2 regions of the Martelella mediterranea DSM 17316 genome follow, and region 2 is predicted to be linked to the other one. Evidence: predicted binding sites of a transcription regulator. Region 2 holds the regulator's gene; the other holds the start of a gene.
What was found. The regulator PhoB, encoded in region 2, activates phosphate uptake and scavenging genes when phosphate is short. The targets are predictions, from matches to a motif close to TGTCATNNANCTGTCAT.
Positions count from the first base shown of each region.

Region 1: a site for PhoB is predicted at 5,821-5,837, ahead of Mame_RS08815 (DUF2794 domain-containing protein). Genes of this name have one in related genera too.

Region 1 is NZ_CP020330.1:1,891,970-1,899,286, reverse strand. It holds gene rsfS (ribosome silencing factor) at 78-500, shown strand; gene rlmH (23S rRNA (pseudouridine(1915)-N(3))-methyltransferase RlmH) at 599-1,081, shown strand; gene Mame_RS08830 (murein hydrolase activator EnvC family protein) at 1,183-2,544, shown strand; gene Mame_RS08825 (S41 family peptidase) at 2,534-3,913, shown strand; gene Mame_RS08820 (IS110 family RNA-guided transposase) at 3,992-4,927, opposite strand; gene Mame_RS08815 (DUF2794 domain-containing protein) at 5,405-5,800, opposite strand; gene Mame_RS08810 (GNAT family N-acetyltransferase) at 6,038-7,189, shown strand; gene Mame_RS08805 (hypothetical protein) at 7,225-7,317, opposite strand, start outside.
Region 2 is NZ_CP020330.1:866,239-873,555, forward strand. It holds gene pstA (phosphate ABC transporter permease PstA) at 1-1,265, shown strand, start outside; gene pstB (phosphate ABC transporter ATP-binding protein PstB) at 1,267-2,070, shown strand; gene phoU (phosphate signaling complex protein PhoU) at 2,083-2,802, shown strand; gene phoB (phosphate regulon transcriptional regulator PhoB) at 2,825-3,508, shown strand; gene Mame_RS03960 (flavin-containing monooxygenase) at 3,614-5,218, opposite strand; gene Mame_RS03965 (NAD-dependent succinate-semialdehyde dehydrogenase) at 5,494-6,972, shown strand; gene Mame_RS03970 (iron-containing alcohol dehydrogenase) at 6,972-7,317, shown strand, end outside.

The DNA of each region.
Region 1 (7,317 bases), 1.0 Mb from region 2:
GCAACGGGCTGCCTTTGGCATCACCTTTATAGCCAGCGGCCCGCCGGAGTGACGAGTCGCATTCGTGCTTGGTCCGGATGAAAGGAAGAACCCTGACAACATTGCACGCGAAGGGCGCGGATACCGCGCCGCAGAGCAGCAGAAGCGACGCCTATGCCGCCGATGAGGCTCTTGCCACCGTCCTCGCCAGCCTTGAGGATTCAAAGGCAGAAGATATCGTCACCATCGACATTCGCGGAAAATCGGCTCTCGGCGACCATATGGTGGTTGTTTCCGGGCGCTCGAACCGTCATGTGATGGCGATTTGCGACCACTTGGTCAAGGATATCAAACAGTCGGGCGCGGGCACGCCCAAGGTCGAGGGCCAGGAGTCCGGAGACTGGGTGCTGATCGACACCGGCGACGTGATCGTCCATGTGTTCCGGCCGGAAGTCCGCGAATTCTACAATATCGAGAAGATGTGGTCGGCGCCTGAAATGAACGAGGCACGCCTGCACTAGCAGCCACTCTGCTGCTGGCCGGCGTGAACTGCCCGAACGGACCGCGCGGTGCAGGACGCACTGCGCGACGCGGCTGTTGCGGGCCGAAAGAAAAGCATATGCAGATCGGCATTTTCGCGGTCGGCCGCCTGAAATCCGGCCCGGAGAAAGAGCTCGTCGCCCGCTATCTTGACCGGTTGAAGAAGACCGGCAAGGCGCAGGGGCTCGATTTTTCCAAAGTCATCGAGGTCAATGAAAGCCGCGCCGGCAACGCCGCCACCCGCAAGCGCGAGGAGGCGGCAGCACTTGAGGCCGCGATCTCGCCCGAAACCGTGCTGGTGCTGCTTGATGAAACCGGCAAGTCCTTCGATAGCGTCGGTTTTGCCGGTCAGATCGAAAAATATCGCGACGCCGGCAAGCGCGAGATGATGTTCGCGATCGGCGGCGCCGACGGGCTCGATCCGGCGCTTGCCGAACGCGCCGATCTGACGATCAATTTCGGCGCGATGACATGGCCGCACCAGATCGTGCGCATATTGCTGGCCGAACAGCTCTACCGCGCCGTGACCCTTCTATCGGGCCATCCCTATCACCGCGCCTGAGCCCTGGTGAGAATCATCAAAATTTTGTGTGTTCTTCTGTCGTTGTTAATTCGTTAATCTCTGCGCGATCTAAATCCCCCTTTCCTCGCGCGGAAACGGACATGGCGGCAACCAGATCATCGCGGATCCTCCTCGCCTGCGGCATTGCCGCCTGGGCCTTGCCCGCGATCGCCTTCACGCAGGAGCCGACGGCCGGATCGACCGAGCTCGTCGACAAGCTTTCAAACGAACGCTCCGAAAAGGCAGTCGAGCTCGACCAGATCGAAAACTCGATCGCGCTTTCCAAGGAAAAGATCGCCTCGCTTGAGGCCGAGATCGATGCGCTTTCCGGCGATACGGCAAGCCTGAAGGAGGCGCTCGTGGCCTCGGCCGAGCGCCGGCGCGGGCTGGAGGAACAGATCGCCGCCGCCGAAACCCGGCTTGGCGAACTCTCCGATGAGGAAGACCGGCTGAAGACCTCGCTCAATGCCGAGCGCGACGTGCTGGCCGATGTGCTGGCAGCACTTCAGCGCATGGGCCGCGATCCGCCGCCGGCCCTTCTGGTCGCCCCCGGCGATGCGCTCGATTCCGTCAGAAGCGCGATCCTGCTGAACGGCGTGGTGCCGGAGATGCGGGCCAGAATGGAAACCGTGCTTGCCGACCTGACATCGCTGCGGGCGGTCAAGGCCGAACAGCAGCAGGCCCGTGACGGGCTTGCCGGCGATCTCGACAGCCTTGCCGAGGAAAGCCGGCGCATGGACCTGCTGATCGCCGAAAACGAGAAGTCGCGGGAAACCAGCGCGGAGCAGCTCGAAGCCGAGCGCCGCCAGGCCGAACTGCTGGCCGCGCGCGCGACCGATCTTAACGGCCTGATCGAAAGCCTCGAAACCGACATCACCTCCGCGCGCAACGCCGCCCTTCTGGCGCGTCAGGAGGCCGAGAAACGCCGGCAGATGACCGAGGCGCAGCAGATCGAGGCGCGTCAGCGCGCGCTTTCGTCAACGCCCGATAAAAACCGCATTACGCCTGCATATCCATTCTCTGACCTCAAGGGCCGTCTGATCCTGCCTGTTTCGGGCGAAATCCTGCGCCGATACGGCGATCCGGACGGAACGGGGCACAGGGCGACCGGAATCACCATTGCCGCGCGGCCCGGCGCGCTCGTCAGCGCCCCCGCCGACGCGACGGTGGTTTACGCCGGGCGTTTCAGAAGTTACGGAGAGATGGTCATCCTCAATGTCGGCGACGGCTACCATATCGTCATGACCGGCATGGATGACCTCAAGGTTCGCCAGGGCGATTTCATATTCTCCGGCGAGCCGCTGGCCGAGATGGGCACGAGACGGATCGCGAGCGCCGCGACAATGGCGCTGGAAACGGACAGGCCGACGCTCTACATTGAGTTCCGACACAATGGGAAGCCGGTCGATTCTCAACCCTGGTGGGTGGACAATATTGATGGAAAGGCACGCAATGATACGTAGGGCAACGCTTCTGCTGGCAGGCGCCGCACTTGGCGCAGCGGCGACCGGCATTCTGGTTTCGGCCGATATACCGGCGCGCGCGGCCGGCGACGATTCGACCTACCGCGAAATGTCGCTGTTCGGCGACGTGTTCGAGCGGGTGCGCAGCCAGTATGTCTCGCCGCCCGACGAACAGCAGATGATACAGGATGCGATCAACGGCATGCTGAGCGGGCTCGACCCGCATTCGAGCTATATGACGGCGGAAGAATCCGAAGAGATGCGCGACCAGTCGAAGGGCGAATTCGGCGGGCTCGGCATCGAGGTGACGATGGAGGATGATGTCGTCAAGGTCGTCGCACCCATCGACGATACGCCCGCTTCCAATGCAGGCGTGCTGGCCGGCGACAAGATCGTCGAGATCGACGGCGAAAGCGTACGCGGCCTTTCGCTCAACGATGCGGTCGACCGCATGCGCGGCGAGGTCGGCGAACCGATCGACATCACCATTCTGCGCGACGGCGTTGCCAAGCCGATCGAGATGACGATCGTGCGCGGCATCATTCCGGTGCAGTCCGTCAAATGGCGCGTCGAAAACGACAATATCGGCTATATTCGCCTCACCACCTTCATGAACGAGAAGCTGGACGAAAGCCTGGTCGAGGCGATTGACGAGATCAAGAAGGAAGTGCCGGAAGACCAGCTCAAGGGCTATATTCTCGACCTCCGCCTCAACCCGGGCGGCTTCCTGAACCAGGCCGTCGCCGTGGCCGACACCTTCCTCGACGAAGGCGAAGTCGTCTCCACCCGCGGCCGCAATTCCAGCGAGACCCGCCGCTTCGATGCCGGTCCCGGCGATCTCACCGATGGCAAGCCGCTGGTGGTGCTCGTCAATGGCGGCTCCGCCTCGGCATCCGAGATCGTCGCCGGCGCGCTGCAAGACCTGAAGCGGGCGACGCTGGTCGGCACCCGTACATTCGGCAAGGGCTCGGTCCAGACCATCGTACCGCTGGGTTCCGAAGGCTCGCTGCGGCTGACGACGGCGCTCTATTACACGCCGTCGGGCACCTCGATCCAGGGCACCGGCATCAGCCCCGATATCGTTGTCGAGCAGGTGCTGCCGGAAGACCTCGAGGGACTGATCCGTCCGGAAGGCGAATCGGCGCTGCGCGGCCATATCCAAGGTGACGCGGAAACCGAAGAGGGCTCCGGCTCGGTTGCCTATGTGCCGCGCGAGACCGAGGACGACGTGCAGTTGAAATATGCGATCGACCTCTTGGAAGGCAAGGTCACCGACGACGCCTTCCCCGCCGATCCGGAGAAGGCCGTCCAGGAGCTGCAGGCCGCCAAGACGCCTGAGCCCGAAAAGGAAATGGAAGACGCCCACTGAGGCGTTGACGCGAACAGGAGGCCGGGGCACGCTCCCGGCCCCAGAGTGCTGACAAACGTCCCCCCACATTCCAGGTCATCAACTCTGTTGGATGACTTTCTCTGTGAACCTTGCATTGAGGGTCACGACGATTTTTCGCATGACTGCTGCGATCGCGACGATTGGCTTTTTGCCGGCTTCGACAAGGCGCTTGTAGAAGGCGGCGAACTCGCCCCTTCCGCGGGCGGCCTGCATGGCCGGCATGAACAGGATGGTGCGCATGACGGGTCTGCCGCCGCGCATTCTCCGGTAACCGATCTTGTTGCCGCTCTCGTTTGGGTGCGGCGCCAGGCCGGCCAGCGCCGCCGCCTTTTTTCGATCCAGCGTCCCGAGTTCGGGCATTGTGGCGATCAGGGCGGCGGCGGTTGTCTCCGCGATGCCGGTCATCGCCATTGCGATGCTGGCCCTGGCTGCAAAGGCTTCGCTGCGCATGAGCATGCGGATTTCCTTGTCGAGCAGCGCGATCTGGCGATTGATGGCAGCGAGCATGGCCTTGAAGGTGACGGCAAGTTCACGTCCGCCCGGCGCCATGGCGCGGTTTTGCTCGGCGACCCTGATGGCGACCAGATCGGCGCGGCGGCGCACAAGGGCCTTGAGCCTTGCCTCTTCAGGGTTTTCAGCCTGCCACAGGGACAGGCTTGCCCAGCGTTCCATGCCATAGGCGACCATTTCCCGGGCATCGATCGCATCGCTCTTGCCGACCCGTCCACGCGAACGAATGAAGGCCTTGAGCCTGCGCGTATCGGCCCGGTGAACGGCAAGGCCGCGCCGCAGGCACTCTTCGATCAGGACGGTTTCATACCCGCCGGTGGGTTCGCAGATGACCAGATCTGCCTCGCAGTTTCGCAGGAAGCGACGAATATCCCTGCTGCGATTGGCGATGACGGTGGCCGGACCGCCGCAGGAAACGGCGATCGTGTCCTTTGCAACGTCGCAACCAAGACAGATGTGCGGAGGGTGATGCAAAACGACCATGGCGATGCTATCCTTTCAAGGCATGCTTGGGATTGTTTGCGGGCGTGGCAATCAGCGGCCCAATCAACTCTTCAAGCGGTTGCTCGGTGCAACAGTGACCTTGATGACAGCGGGTATTCCACCCAATACTCGGACGGTCGGCTGTTGCAGCAGCTGCGGGCAAGCCAACGGCCCGCAGCTGCATCACAACAATAGCGCAGATCCGACAAACAATCCTCGGGCTTGACCCGAGGATCCAGGCCTCCCGGCAAGGGATCGTTATAAATCTTTGCAAATTCAGAGACTTAAGATGCCTGGATGCTCGGATCAAGTCCGAGCATGACACAAGAACGAAGGGCCGATGACATATGATGGTCAAGGCTTTGTGCTTTATCAGCAGCCTGAAGGCCAGAGCACAATCCGGCTCTTTTTTGGAAGACCATTCCTTTTGCGGATGTCATCTCCGGCCACGCCCAGCGAAGGGCGGCGGCATCAGGTCTATTTTTCGACCAGCTTCAGGTTCCGGTCGAAGACCTTCAGCACCTGTTTCAGGTCGTGGCCGCGCTTGAGCACCATGCCGGCCGTATTGGTGACCGAGAAGGCGCCCTGCCGGGCGGCGAGTTTGGGGTTTTTCTCGATCCGGTAGAGCGGCATCTCGCCGGCGCGCTTGAACACCGAGAACACCGCCCTGTCCTTCAGGTGATCCAGCGCATAGTCGCGCCACTCGCCCTCGCCCACCATGCGGCCGTAGATCCAGAGGATCGCGTCCAGTTCGCGCCGGTGGAAGGTGACCGGCAGGGGCTCGGCCTTCTGGCCGGCGCGATATTGGCTGAGCTCCACCACATTGGCGTTGGCGGCAGCCCGGCCGCGTTGCGTTTCCGGCTTGTCAGCCATGGCGTCTCCGCTTCGCAAACATGACACTTACAAGACAGTCTGCCCGTATCGGCCAAAATTGCAAGGCCGGTTTCGCGCAGCCGTGGCCAACGCTTTGTTAACCGAAACCGGTTATCCCTTGTTAAGTGCGTTTGTAAGAGTTCAGTATCCCATGCGTTCAGGCCCCCCAGAGCTGCCCGTCCTGCCGGACATGCCGCGCGCATCGCGCTTCGGCCCCCGGCCGAAAGGGGCGCGGCCATGAGCATCATACGCAAGGACCTGGGCCAGCGCCCGCCGGCCCGCCTCAAATCCAAGCTTTCCGTCGTCCAGCCCGGCAAGGCGGTTCCCGATATCCGCCTCGAGGTCAGAAGCGGCGGCGAGTTCTCGCTCTATTCGCAGGCCCCCGACCATATGGAGCCGGCAATGGACCGGCTGGCGGAGACCGCGATCGAGCGCAACATCTTCCAGACCCCCGCCTTCCTACTGCCGGCGCTCGGCGAGCGCCATTCGCTGCTGAGGGTCGCGCTGATGGAGGATGGCGACGGCGATGACAATCTCACAGCGCTGATGACCTTTTCGGTGCGCGGCAACGGCTCGCATCTGCTTGCCCATGCGATCGGCGATATCGGCTATCACGCGCCGCTGATCTCGCGCCACCGGCCGATGGCAACACTCGATCAGCTTTTCGAGGCGCTTGCCGGTTCGCTCGTCAACCTGCCGGGCATTGCCGTGTTTCCGCATCTCCTGGCCGATGGCGCGTTCATGCGCTTCGCCCGCGCGGTGGCCGCCGCCCGCGGCCTTGCCTTCCGGGTCACCCATGCCCGCCGCAGGCGCGCGCTGTCAGGCCCGATCAATCCCGCAGGTGCAGCGCTCACGCCCGGCGAGCGCGAGGCGTGGCAGGCCAACCTCGCAAAGTGGGAAGCGCTGAATAGGCGTGGGAAGGTCGGCTATCACATCGCCCGCAATCCATCCGAAACCGCGCTGATGCTGGACGAGCTTTCAGCACTCACCACGACGGTCGCGGAAGACCGGTCCCGGTTTGTAGCACTGCTGCCCACGGCCAAGAAGCTTGGCCGCAACGACCAGCTTCGCATCCACGCGCTTTATCTCGCCGGCGAGATGATTGCCGCGGCGGTCCAGCCGGTCACGGCCGGCGAAGCATGGATCTGGCAGGTCTTCGTGCGGCCCGACATGGAACAGGAAGCTGTTGACGAGCAGTTGATCATGCGACTGACGGAATGGAACACCCGCGATGCCAATATCGCGGTCACTCGCGCGGCCCCGGGCGTCGGCCCATATCTGGCCGAGCGGTTCTGGCCGGTCGAGGAAGGCTATGCCACGCTGATGGTGGCGATCCGCCCCGGCATGGAACGCGCCATCGACGCCCTTGCCCGCGAACACCGGGACTGAGCGTTCAAATCATCCTCAAGAGAGAAATCGAAGCCTCAGGAGCACTTCTTCAGGCGCGAGTCTTCCGGCCGGTTCATCAGCGCGAAAATATCGATATCGGACAGCAGCGGATGGAATTCCCCGTCTGA
Region 2 (7,317 bases):
GCCGCAAGGGGCTGAAACGCCGCCACCGCGCCGAAAGGCGGTTCCGCGTATTCGGTTTCCTTGCGATCTTCGCCGGCCTGTTCTTCCTGGCGGCATTGCTGTTCTCGGTCGCCGGCAAGGGCTTTTCCGCCTTCCAGCAGACCACGATCACGCTGCCGATCACGTTTTCGGAACAGGTGGTCGACCCCGAGGGCCTGCGCGACGAAAACCCGCGCCTGCTGCTGACCGCGAACTATCCGGCTCTGGTGCAGGACGCGCTGGCGAAAACGCTCGATCTCGACCCCGCCAATGCCGCCGAGATGCGCGAAGCCATGCGGCTCGTCTCGCGCTCGGCCCGCGTCGACCTGCGCGACGTGGTGATGGACGATCCGTCGGTGATCGGAAAGACCGTCGACGTGAAGCTCTTGGCCGCCGCCGATGTCGATTCCGCCAACAAGGGCCAGATCGATCTCTCGCTGCCGGAAACCAGCCGCCGCGTCTCAGATCAACAGGCCGCATGGATGGCGGAGTTGAAGGCGGAAGGCCGGCTGCACAAGAGCTTCAACGCCGGCTTCTTCACCCATGGCGCATCCTCGCGGCCGGAATCGGCGGGCATCGGCGTCGCCTTCGTCGGCACGCTCTACATGATGGGCATCGTGCTGGTATTGTCCCTGCCGCTCGGCGTGGCGTCCGCGATCTATCTCGAGGAATTCGCGCCGAAGAACCGGTTCACCGATGTCATCGAGGTCAATATCAACAACCTCGCCGCCGTGCCGTCGATCGTCTTCGGCCTGCTCGGCGTGGCGCTGTTCATCGGCTTTCTCGGCCTGCCGCGCTCGGCCGCACTCGTTGGCGGGCTGGTGCTGACGTTGATGACGCTGCCGACGATCATCATCGCCACCCGCTCGGCGCTGAAGGCGGTGCCGCCCTCGATCCGCTCGGCGGCGCTCGGCGTCGGCGCGTCGAAGATGCAGGCGGTGTTCCACCACGTGTTGCCGCTCGCCATGCCCGGCATTCTCACCGGCACGATCATCGGCCTGGCCCGCGCGCTCGGCGAAACCGCGCCGCTGCTGCTGATCGGCATGGTCGCCTTCGTGGCGGATTATCCGGCAAGCCCGCTCGATCCCTCGACCGCGCTGCCGGTGCAGATCTACATGTGGGCGGGCGAAGCCGAGCGCGCCTTTGTCGAGCGCACCTCGGCGGCGATCATCGTGCTGTTGGTATTCCTGATCCTGATGAACCTGACCGCAGTCATTCTCCGCCGCCGCTTCGAGCGGCGCTGGTAGAATGACCCTTGATGCGAAAAGAACAATGAGCGGAAACATGAACGAACAAACCTACAAGATGGTCGGCAAGGATGTTTCCGTCTATTACGGGCAGAAGCGGGCGCTGTTCGACGTCAACCTGAACATCCGCCAGAATGCCGTCACCGCGCTGATCGGCCCGTCGGGCTGCGGCAAGTCGACCTTCCTGCGCACGCTCAACCGCATGAATGACACGATCGACAATTGCCGGGTGACCGGCACGATCACGCTCGACGGCGAGGATATCTATACCTCCGGCATTGATGTGGTGGAACTGCGCGCCCGCGTCGGCATGGTGTTCCAGAACCCGAACCCGTTTCCGAAATCGATCTACGAGAACGTCGCCTACGGCCCGCGCATCCACGGCCTTGCCCGTCATCGTTCGGATTTCGACCGGATCGTGGAGACCAGCCTGCAGAAGGCGGGCCTCTTCAACGAGGTCAAGGACCGCCTGCAGGAACCCGGCACCAGCCTTTCCGGCGGCCAGCAGCAGCGGCTTTGCATCGCGCGCGCCATCGCCGTCAGCCCGGAAGTGATCCTGATGGACGAGCCGTGCTCGGCGCTCGACCCGATCGCGACCGCCCGCGTGGAAGAGCTGATCAGCGAATTAAAGCAGAACTACACCATCGTGATGGTGACCCATTCGATGCAGCAGGCCGCGCGCGTGTCAGAGCGCACGGCGATGTTCCATCTCGGCTACATGGTCGAGGAGGACGACACCGACACGATTTTCACCAATCCCGCGGACCAGCGCACCCAGGACTACATTATGGGCAGGTTCGGTTAAGGAGACGCACAGATGGCACACTCGCATATCATATCGGCCTTCGACGAGGAGCTGAAATATCTCCAGCGCCGGATTTCCGAAATGGGCGGCATGGCGGAAGAGATGGTCTCGCAATCCGTCGTGGCGCTGGTCAACACCGATACCGAACTCGCCGAGAAGGTGATCGCCGAGGATCTGGCGCTGGACGAGGCCGAGCGCGAGGTCGGCGAAAAGGCGATCGTCACCATCGCGCGGCGCCAGCCGGTGGCGGCGGACCTGCGTGAAATCATGGGTGCGATCCGCATCGCCGCCGACCTCGAGCGCGTTGGCGACATGGCCAAGAACACCGCCAAGCGGGTGATCTCGGTGCAGGGCACCGGGGTTCCGCGCAAGCTCGCCCACGGCATCGAGCACCTGTCGGAACTGGCGCTGCTGCAGCTCAAGGAAGTGCTCGACGCCTACACCTCGCGCCAGGCCGACAAGGCCAATTCGATCCGCGAGCGCGACGAGGAGATCGACGCGATCTACACCTCGCTGTTCCGCGAGCTTTTGACCTACATGATGGAGGATCCGCGCAATATCACCACCTGCACGCATCTTCTGTTCTGCGCCAAGAACATCGAGCGCATCGGCGACCACGCCACCAATATTGCTGAAATGATCTACTACATCGCCACCGGCTCGCAGCCACAGGGAGAACGCCCGAAGGACGACATGTCGCCCTCGGTCGGCTCCGGCGAGAGCAAGTCCTGAAACCATTTGACAGAGGCACGAGATGGTTCCGAAGATTGCAGTTGTCGAAGATGAAGAAGCGCTGAGCGTCCTGCTGCGCTACAACCTTGAATCGGAAGGCTATGAAGTCGAGACGATCGCGCGCGGCGACGAGGCCGAACTCAGGCTGCAGGAGCGGGTGCCGGACCTCCTGCTGCTCGACTGGATGTTGCCGGGCGTTTCCGGCATCGAGCTTTGCCGCAGGCTCCGGATGCGGCCCGAGACCGAGCGTCTGCCGATCATCATGCTGACGGCGCGCGGCGAGGAAAGCGAGCGGGTGCGCGGTCTTGCGATCGGCGCCGACGATTATGTCGTCAAGCCGTTCTCGACCCCGGAACTGATGGCCCGCGTCAGGGCGATCCTGCGGCGCGCCCGGCCGGAAGTGCTTTCCAGCGTGCTCAAATGCGGCGATATCGAGCTTGACCGCGAGACCCACCGCGTTCACCGCAAGGCCAAGGAAGTCCGCCTCGGGCCGACCGAGTTCCGGCTGCTCGAATTCCTGATGACCTCGCCCGGCCGGGTGTTCTCCCGCTCCCAGCTTCTCGACGGTGTGTGGGGCCACGACATCTATGTCGACGAACGCACCGTCGACGTCCATGTCGGGCGTCTCAGAAAGGCCCTCAACTTCTCGCAAATGCCCGACGTGATCCGCACCGTGCGCGGCGCCGGCTATTCGATGGAGGTGTGAGGGGCCGCATGGCCCCGCCAATCTCCGCCCTTGAGGGCGGAGATTGCGCGCCGGAGCGTCCATTGTACCGAAGTCCGGGCGATCCCGTGTTTTCGGCGACCGGGATCAGCGGACTTCGAAACCGCGGTAATTGTCGTCGCGGATGGCGTTCATTTCGGTCATGTAATTGCCCATGCCGCCCATGTACCACATCGAGGTTCTGGGCTTGCCGGGAATGTTGGCGCCGTTGATCCAGCTGTCCGTCACTTCGAACAGCGTGCCGGCCATGCCTTCTTGGCACACCCGCACCCAGTCGTCCTGGGCCTCTCTCGTGGTCTCGATGATGCTGTTGCCTTGTTCGGCCTTCTCGATCAGGTCGCACAGGAAGTCGACCTGCCATTCATGCACCAGCGGCTGGCTGGTGAACGGGCTGAAGGGTCCGAATACCATCAGAAGGTTCGGGAAATCGGCGATGGACATGCCGGCATAGGCGCGCGGACCGTTCTTCCAGGCATCCTTCAGCCGTACGCCGTTGCGCCCGATCGTGTCGATCTTCAGATAGTTGCCGGTCATCGCGTCGAAGCCGGTCGCCATGATCACCACGTCGAGTTCCAGCTCCTTGCCGCCGACGATCAGCCCGTTTTCGGTGTATCGCTCGATCGGCTCCGCCTTGACGTCGTGGAGGGTGACATTGTCGCGATTATAGGTCTCGTAGTAATTGTCGGCGGCCAGCGGACGCTTGGCGTAATAGTCGCGTGGGGTCAGTTTGCGGGCGACTTCGGGGTCGGTGACGATGGCGTCGATCTTCGACTTGATGAAGTCGGTCGCCGTCTTGTTGGCCTCTGCGGTCACCGGAATATCGGAGAAGGTTTCGAGCAGGAAGCTGAAGCCATTGCCTTTTTTCCAGGCCTTTTCGTAAACGCGTTTGCGCTCTTCATTGTCGACCTCAAGCGCGGAAACGGTGCTTTCGTCAAAGCCGAAAACCGCCGCCGTGCTCAGCGCCCAGTCGCGGAAGCCGTGCGGATCGGCCTTGATCTTCTCGCGCGTTTCGGCCGGGAAGGGGCCGATGCCGAGCGGCACCACCCATTGCGCGGTGCGCTGTAACACATGCAGATGGCCGACCTTGTCGGCGAGCGCGGTGATGATCTGGATGCCGGTCGAGCCGGTTCCGACCACGCCGACGCGCTTGCCCTGAAGGTCGGGCGCGTTGTCCGGCCATTTCGAGGCGAGTAGCACCTCGCCCTTGAACTTGTCCTGATCCGGGAATTGCGGGGCATAGGAGGAGGAGAGAAGCCCCACGGCCTCGATCACATATTTTGCCTTCACCGTATCGCCGGCCGTGGTGGTCAGGAGCCAGCGGCCCTCGTCCTCTTTCCATTCGGCGCTGGCGATGCGGGTGTTGAAATGGATCGAGCGCTTCAGGTCGTGCTTGTCGGCGACCGCGTTCAGATAGTTCAGCACTTCAGGCTGCTTGGCATAGCGCTCCGACCATTCCCAGTTCTGGAACATGTCGAGGTCGAAGGAATAGGTGTAGACGGTCGATTCGGTGTCGACCCGGCAGCCCGGATAGCGGTTCCAGTACCATGTGCCGCCAACGCCGCCGGCGTCATCGAAGGCTTCGGCCTTCATGCCGAGCACGTTGCGCGTCTTGTGCAGCGCGTAGAGCCCGCCGACGCCCGCGCCGATGATGGCGACATCGAGCTCAAGCTGTTTGTGCGATACCGCGTTCATTGTGAAACCTCCCATTCTCGTCAAATCTTGCGGCGGCAAGGCGCACGCCGGTCTTTATCCTTAAGCGGGTCGCGGAGCCGGCGCTTGGTTTTGAGCCTGACGCTTCCGGCGGCAAAAAATGCGCCGCAGACCTCGCTTTCACACACTCATATGGTATTACGGTATTATCGTCAATGACGCAAAATGCCCTTGTCATGATCATATTCCTATAATACCGTAATACGAACATATTAAAAAGGCAGCGACCAGCGCCGCTTCACCAAGGATGGTATGACATGAACACGCAAAGTCCGCTCTCCACGGATCACGAGGCTCTGATGCCCGATCGCAGGCTCTATATCGGTGGCCAATGGGTGGAAGGGCCGTCAGAGTTTCAGGTGATGAACCCGGCAAACGGACGGCCGGTCGCGTCGGTGTCGCATGCGACCTCGGCCGAGGCGCTTGCCGCCCTTGATGCCGCGGCCGCGGCCCAGCCCGGCTGGGCAAAGCTTGCGCCGCGCGCCCGCGCCAACCTCATGCACAAGGCCTACCGTCTGATGATGGAGCGCGAGGAAGCGTTCACGAAGGTCATGACGCTCGAAAGCGGCAAGCCGCTGACGGAATCGCGGGCGGAATTTCTGCTGTCCGCCGATTTCCTGTTGTGGTTCGCGGAGCAGAGCGCCCATATCCACGGTTCCTATTCCGACAGTTCCAGCGGTGATTTCCGGGTCGTGGTCAAGCATCAGCCGATCGGGCCCTGCCTGTTGATCACCCCCTGGAACTTCCCACTGCTGATGATCGTGCGCAAGGCGGGCGCGGCCCTTGCCGCCGGCTGCACCACGATCACCAAGACTGCCCAGGAGACGCCGCTCACGGGCGCGCTGTTTGTGGAAGTGCTGCATGATGCGGGCTTTCCGGCAGGCGTCGTCAACCTGCTGCACACCACCAAGTCCTCCGGCGTCTCCGAGCCGCTTTTGAAGGATAAGCGCCTGCGCAAGGTCTCGTTCACGGGCTCCACCGGAGTTGGCGGCCTGCTGATGGAGCAGGGCGCGCGCAACATTCTCAACGCATCGATGGAGCTTGGCGGCGACGGGCCGTTCATCGTGCTCGATGATGCCGATATCGATCTCGCGGCCGAGCAGGCGATCATCTGCAAGTTCCGCAATGCCGGCCAGGCCTGCGTTGCCGCCAACCGGATCATCGTCGACCGGAGGGTGGAGGCCGCGTTCACGGAAAAGTTCGTGGCCAAGGTCAAGGCGCTGAAAGTCGGCGACGGCATGGGCGCGGTCGATGTCGGGCCGATGATTTCGGCCAGGCAGCGCGACCGGCTGGGCGAGACCCTGAAGCAGCTCACCGATGCCGGCGGCCAGCTGCTTGCCGGCGGCAAGCCGGTGGCGGGCGAGGGCTATTTCTTCGAGCCGACGGTGGTGCGGTTCGAGGGCCGCAACGAAGTGATGTGCTCGAACGAGCTGTTCGCGCCGATTGCGGCCATCTTTTCGGTCGATGGTCCGGAGGCGGCGCTCGCCTTTGCCAATGAAAGCGATTTCGGCCTGGCCTCCTATGTGTTTACAAGGGACCTGTCGCGCGCGCTGACCTTTGGCGAGCGGCTGGAGTTCGGCATGGTCGGCATCAATCGCGGCATCATGGCCGATCCCAAGGCCCCGTTCGGCGGCACCAAGGCCTCGGGCATCGGGCGCGAGGCCGGGCAGGAGGGGATCTATGAATTCATGGAGCAGAAATACATGGCGGTCACGGTCAACGAGGCGCTGAGCTGATGACGATGGAGAATACACTGGGGCTTGGCCTCGTGCGCCAGCCGAAAACGGTGCTGTTCGGCCCCGGCCAGCGCCGCCAGCTTGGCCGCTATGCACGCGGCTTCGGGACCCGCGCGCTGGTGGTCACCGACGCCCGCATGGCGACGACTTCGGAATTTGCGGTGCTTGCCGAGGACCTGCGCGAATGTGGTCTTGCGGTTTCGGTCTATGACCAGGCCGAGCCGGACCTGCCGCGCCGCAACGTCATGGAGGTCGCGGAGACGGCGGGCGCTGTCGATGTCATCATCGGCGTCGGCGGCGGGTCCTGCATGGATCTCGCCAAGGCGGCCTCGGCCGTACTCGCCC